2 regions of the Dyadobacter sp. CY351 genome follow, and region 1 is predicted to be linked to the other one. Evidence: riboswitches for the same ligand, from Rfam matches in the RefSeq annotation. Region 1 holds a riboswitch; the other holds the start of a gene.
What was found. A riboswitch is a leader RNA that binds a small molecule or an ion and turns the genes downstream of it on or off. The one in region 1 is predicted to bind thiamine pyrophosphate.
Positions count from the first base shown of each region.

Region 1 (3,426 bases):
TCCGTATCATTGATCACGATCGCATTCAAAAGACCCTTTCCTCTAACGACTTCAATCAGAGAACATTGCTTTTGCAAATCCATTATTCTGTTTCTGAAAAGCTGGCCCATTTTCTCCGCATTATCCGCGAGATTTTCGTCAATAACAACCTGCAAAGCGGCCACCGTGACGGCACAAGCCAGAGGGTTTCCGCCATATGTCGAACCGTGCTCGCCCGGCGCGATCGTCAGCATCACTTCATCATCCGCCAACGCTGCAGAAACGGGCATTACACCTCCTGAAAGTGCTTTTCCAAGAACCAGAATGTCCGGCTTCACGCCTTCCCAATCGCAGGCGAGACGTTTCCCTGTTCGCCCGATGCCTGTTTGCACTTCGTCGGCGATGAAAAGCACATTGTATTTGGTACAAAGGTCCCGGACGCCTTTGAGATAACCCTCCTGAGGAACTACGACACCAGCCTCGCCCTGGATCGGCTCGACCATAAAACCTGCAATGTTCGGATCGGATTTAAATGCATTTTCCAATGTTTCGAGATCATCAAAAGGGATTATTTCAAAACCTGGCAAAAACGGCCCGTAATCATTCGTGCTCGAAGGGTCGGTGGAAGCAGAAATCGCAGCCAATGTTCTTCCCCAGAAATTGCCCGAAGCGTAAATCGTTTTGGCCTTATTGGGTTCAATTCCTTTTACTTTATAAGCCCATTTTCTCGTCAGCTTCAAAGCCGTTTCCCCGCCTTCCACGCCGGAATTCATCATTAATGCTTTATCAAATCCAAAATACTCACAAAGAAATTTCTCACATTCACCCAGCTTATCATTATAAAAAGCCCGTGAAGTAAGCGTCAGCTTCTGCGCCTGCGCAACCATTGCCTCTACAATTTTCGGATGACAATGTCCCTGACTCACAGCACTGTAAGCAGACAGAAAATCCAGATATCGTTTTCCTTCCACATCCCACACATGCACACCCAGCCCGCGTTCCAGCACGACGGGCATCGGCTTATAATTATGCGCCCCATAGCGATATTCCAGTTCCATCACCGCCCGCGAAGCATTCAATTCAATCGTGTCTGTATAGTTCGTCATTCCTGAAGTTAGGTTGGTTTTATATGTTATGTAAAAATAAGGAAAAGCTTGAATCATCCGCTGTTGTGGCGTAGCTTTGCAGGATAATCTCAAGGGGTGCCCTACCGAACGGGCTGAGATCAAACCCATGAACCTGATCCGGGTAATGCCGGCGTAGGGAGAGAAAAAGCAACCATTTGATAGGTGGCCCCTGCCTGTTGTAACCCAAAAATCGCAATGCGAAACGTTACTACCTATCTGTTTATATTCATAATCAGCACATTACCATTCCGTTCTGCGTTCGCGCAACGCTCCATTTCCGGCCGCGTTACCGATGCGGAAGATGGAAAACCACTGCCCGGCGCAACCATCAAAGCAGGCGAAATCCGCGGCACGCAGACCGACGGTTCAGGAAATTTCAGCTTAAAGAACATTGCAGAGAACATCGCCGCCCTCGAAGTGTCCTACATCGGTTACCAAACTCAAAAACTGCCCCTTTCATCCGAAAACCAATTGGAAATAAGGCTTTCCAAAAGCACTTTCCAGGCGGATGAAGTGATCATTAACGCCACCCGCGCCAACGACAAATCGGCCATGGCATACAGCACGGTTTCTGCCGAAGCCATTGATAAACAAAATCTTGGACAGGATTTACCCGTTCTGCTCAACTTCACGCCTTCGCTCGTGAGCACGAGTGATGCCGGCGCAGGCATCGGTTACTCGGGCATCCGCATACGCGGTTCGGATGCGACGCGCATCAATGTGACGGTGAACGGGATTCCTTACAATGATGCGGAAAGCCAGGGTGTTTTTTGGGTTAATATGCCGGATTTTGCTTCGTCGGTTAGCAGCATTCAAATCCAGCGTGGCGTAGGCACTTCTACCAATGGCGCTGGGGCTTTCGGGGCTTCGGTGAACATTAATACAAATGCTTTCCGCGAGGAAGCTTATGCGGAGCTGAACAATTCTTATGGCTCATTCAATACATTCAAAAACACATTGAAAGTCGGTTCCGGGCTGATTAAGGATAAATTCACCTTTGATGCGAGACTATCGCGGGTGTCGTCGGATGGTTATGTGGACCGGGCTTCTTCGGAATTGCATTCTTATTATTTGTCGGGAGGATTTTTTGGTAAAAAGAGTTTTGTGCGGGTAAATGTGTTTTCGGGCAACGAGCGGACTTACCAATCCTGGAATGGCGTGCCGGAAGCCAAGTTGCGCGGCGATCGGGAAGGTGTTTTGAGCTATATTGATCGCAATGGTCTAGGCGAAAAAGATGCGCAGAATTTACTGGAATCAGATAACCGGACTTACAATTCTTACACCTATAAAAACGAGGTCGATAATTACCGCCAGGATCATTACCAGATCGTTTCATCGCATAATCTTAGCGATAAATGGATCTTTAACCTCAATGCATTTCTGGTTCGTGGCTTGGGTTATTACGAGCAATCCAGAATGGGAGACGATTACAGCAATTACAATTTGCCCAATGTGGTTATCGGCCAGGATACGCTTACGAGCACGGATCTGATCCGTCGCCGCTGGCTGGATAATTACTTTTACGGCTCTACATTTTCATTGGAATACAACAGTTTTAAAAAGCTGACTGCCAGCTTTGGCGGCGGTTATAACCAATATGACGGCGACCATTATGGCCGAATTGTGTGGGCGCGCAATGCCGGGAACATTGAAAACGACCATCAATATTATTACAGCAAAGGCATTAAGAAAGATTTCAACATTTATGGAAAGGTTTACTATCAGCTGACGCCCAAACTCAATGCGTTCGCCGATTTGCAGTTCAGAAATGTGAGTCACAACATTAAGGGAACGGACAATGATCAGATCGCCCTGGCAACGGATGAGGCCTATGCTTTTTTTAATCCAAAAGCTGGCTTAACCTATCAGTTGGCGGATCAAAGTTCGGTTTATGCGTCTTATAGCGTAGGAAACCGCGAGCCTAACCGGGATGATTTTACTTCATCGACGGCTGGATTATTTCCAAAAAGCGAACAACTGCAGAATGTGGAAGCAGGTTTCAAAACGCAGCGTGGCATCTGGGCTTTCTCGGCGAATTATTATTTGATGGCTTATAAAAATCAACTCGTATTGACCGGCCAGATCAATGACGTGGGCAACGCTATCCGAGTAAATGTGCCAAAAAGTTACCGCATGGGCATCGAGCTGGAAGGTGCCATTGCATTAAGCAAAACCTTGAAATGGAATGTAAACGCAACATTTAGCCAAAATAAGATCAATAATTTCACTGAGTATGTCATCAATTACGACACCGGCGATTACAACATGATCAACCACGGAAAATCCGACATTTCCTTTTCGCCCAACGCCATCGCCGGAA
Region 1 covers NZ_JAKFFU010000014.1:193,520-196,945, forward strand. The annotation lists gene rocD (ornithine--oxo-acid transaminase) at 1-1,085, opposite strand, end outside; TPP riboswitch at 1,168-1,261, shown strand; gene L0660_RS23725 (TonB-dependent receptor) at 1,302-3,426, shown strand, end outside.

Region 2 (3,426 bases), on a different contig from region 1:
TGGGCACGTCAATGAGTTTTGGGGATTTTGTAGGTGTTGTAAAAATGCCAAAAGGCGTGCTAATAGGCGTGGTAAGCCATTTTATCATCATGCCAACCATTGGATTCACATTGGCTAACCTAAGCGGCTTCCCACCCGAAATCGCTGCCGGAATTATCCTCATCGGCTGTTCACCAAACGGAATGGCTTCAAATGTAATTTCCTATCTGGCCAAAGCAAACCTGGCATTATCGATCACCATCACAGCGATCTCTACAATGCTCGCTCCTATCGTGACGCCATTGTTAATGAGTGCATTAGCAGGTGCATTTGTACAAATCGACACCCTGCACATGATGTGGGACATCATTAAAATGGTCATCATCCCAATCGGCGCCGGATTGCTTTTCAACAAATTTTTCAGCGGCAAAGCCAAGTGGCTCGATGACGCCATGCCGATCGTTTCCATGGCCGGCATCGCATTCATCATCGTCATCATCACCGCCGCAGGCCGCGACAGCCTGCTCACCATCGGGCCAACATTGCTCTTGCTCGTACTAATCCACAATTTATCGGGATACACATTAGGTTACTGGTCCGGCCGCCTCTTCAAAATGAGCGAACGCGACTGCCGCACCATAGCCATTGAAGTAGGCATGCAAAATGGAGGACTGGCATCAGGAATAGCCAAAGAAATGGGGAAAATGGCCACCGTTGGGCTAGCACCCGCGATTTTCGGGCCGTTAATGAACATTACCGGATCAATTTTAGCATCCTGGTGGCAAGGCAAACCGACGGGCGATGAAGAGACGTATGTGGAGACCGGAAGGGCGCATTGAACGCAAATCCCGGAGGGATGAGATATTGGCGGCCGCCGCGCGGTAGGAAAAAAGGGAGATGTGAAAATGTAAATCCCGGAGGGATGTAATATCGGCGGCCGCCGTGCGGTAGCAAAAAATGTAGATCGAAAAATAAAAATCCCGGAGGGATGTAACAACGTTCATGCTGTTACATCCCTCCGGGATTTTTTATATCGGACATGTTTCCCGATGGCTACCAATATTATATCCCTCCGGGATTTCTATTTTTTGTATCTTTTTGGATTCCTACCGCACGGCGGCCACCAATATTACATCCCTCCGGGATTTGCGTCTATTTTATCTATCCTTTTTTCCTACCGCGCGACGGCTACCGATATTACATCGCTCCGCGATTTATTCCTCAATCTTCTTCCAACAACAACTGCATAAAAACCAAATCCAGCCACTGATCGAACTTATATCCCACCTCCTTCAAATAACCCTTCTCCACAAACCCATATTTCTTGTGAAATTCAATGCTGCCGCGGTTGGCGGCATCTATACCAGCGATCATGCTGTGCAGGCCGGATTCGCGGGCGCGTTGGATGAGGCTGCCGAGGAGTTTGCCTCCCACGCCTAAACCTCTTGATTTTTCATCAAGGTAAATCGAATGCTCTACGCTGAATTTGTAGCCTATTTTCGGCCGGAAAATATTGTAAGAGCCGTAACCAATCACTTTTCCTTCCCTTTCCGCGACAATCACGGGCATGCCGTCATTGAACATTTTCTCAAACCATTCCCTTTGCTCGTCCAGCGTGCGGGGTTCGTAATCGTAAATGGCGGTGGTGTTGAGAATGGCGTGATTAATAATTTCTAACAGGGATGGCAAATCCTTTGGAGCAGCGCTTCTGATAATAAGATCCATCAAGTAACGTAGGTTCGATATAATTGGTAAATATGACCTTAAAGTTACCCGATAATTCTTAAAATAAAAGTGCTTCTATTGCTTCGTTTCGCCGTGTTTTCTCTGGTTAATTTTTGAAAATACATTTTTTGCGATAGCTTTGTCCAAACTTTAGGGGTGTCCCGAAATGCGGACTGAGATAATACCCTTTGAACCTGATGCAGTTAGTACTGCCGAAGGGAAAAGTAAGAGATACTGCTATTGTATCTCAATGTATCTTTCTTCCAAAAGGTCCATTCCTGAAGTTTTTCTCAAAAACATTATTCAGAATGGAAATTATCATCAACGGTCAATCGCGTGAATTTTCTGAACCGCTCTCGGTCCAGCAATTACTTTCTGCTCTTTTCCCAGATCCTGCCAAAGGGATCGCTGTCGCTGTAAACCAGTCGGTTATCCCTAAAACGGCGTGGGCTGCGCATCCGTTGCAACCGCACGATCGTGTCATGCTGATCACAGCCACGCAAGGCGGCTAGCCTCCATTCTTCCCATTTGTTTTATCCTTAATCCAACATTTTATGAAAACCGAAAAAACGCCACAAAGCGGCAGTGTAACCACCGACCCGTTCCCGAATTCACGGAAAATTTACGTAAAAGGCAGCCTGCACAATGTGTCCGTTGCGATGCGGGAAATTGCACTAACCGACACGCGTTTGCATGGAAAGCTAGGCCAGGTGGAGAAAAATGCGCCTGTCACGGTCTACGACACGAGTGGCCCTTTTACAGATCCCAATGTTGAAATCGATGTAAAAAAAGGATTGCCTGCGTTGCGTGCAGAGTGGATTAAAGCACGGCAGGATGTAGAGCAGCTGGAAGGCATCAGCTCGCAATACGGACAGCAGCGACTTTCGGATCCTTCATTGGATGCACTGCGCTTTGCGCACATTACCAAGCCGTTTCGGGCCAAACCGGGTGCGAATGTATCTCAATTGCATTATGCAAAAAAGGGCATTATTACTGCGGAAATGGAATACATTGCGATACGGGAAAATCAGCGTATCCAGGAAAATCTGTTGGAATTAAACGGCAAAGCGGGTTCGCTTTCGCACCAGCATCGCGGCCATAGTTTTGGGGCAAATACGCCGGTTAACTTCATCACACCCGAATTTGTGCGCTCCGAAGTAGCAGCCGGCCGCGCAGTGATTCCGGTGAACATCAACCATCCGGAAAGCGAGCCGATGATCATTGGTCGTAATTTTTTGGTTAAAATCAATGCCAACATTGGCAACTCCGCGGTGTCATCCACCATTGAGGAAGAAGTCGAAAAAGCCGTTTGGGCTTGCCGCTGGGGTGCTGATACGATCATGGATCTTTCAACCGGCAAGAACATTCACGAAACCCGCGAGTGGATCATCCGCAACTCACCCGTTCCCATTGGCACCGTTCCGATTTATCAGGCTTTGGAAAAAGTAAATGGTAAGGCCGAAGACTTGACTTGGGAATTGTTCCGAGACACGCTCATTGAGCAGGCCGAACAGGGAGTGGATTACTTCACGATTCATGCCGGCGTTTTGCTGCGTTACATTCCGCTTACGGCCAAAAGGATCACGGGAATTGTTTCCCGCGGCGGCTCGATCATGGCCAAATGGTGTCTGGCTCATCACAAGGAAAATTTCCTTTACACGCATTTTGAGGAGATCTGCGAGATTATGAAAGCTTATGATGTCGCGTTTTCGCTGGGTGATG
Region 2 covers NZ_JAKFFU010000007.1:162,738-166,163, reverse strand. The annotation lists gene L0660_RS15010 (bile acid:sodium symporter family protein) at 1-818, shown strand, start outside; gene L0660_RS15005 (GNAT family N-acetyltransferase) at 1,201-1,704, opposite strand; TPP riboswitch at 1,847-1,942, shown strand; gene thiS (sulfur carrier protein ThiS) at 2,013-2,216, shown strand; gene thiC (phosphomethylpyrimidine synthase ThiC) at 2,259-3,426, shown strand, end outside.
Region 2: another riboswitch for thiamine pyrophosphate. It lies ahead of thiS (sulfur carrier protein ThiS); the one in region 1 lies ahead of L0660_RS23725 (TonB-dependent receptor).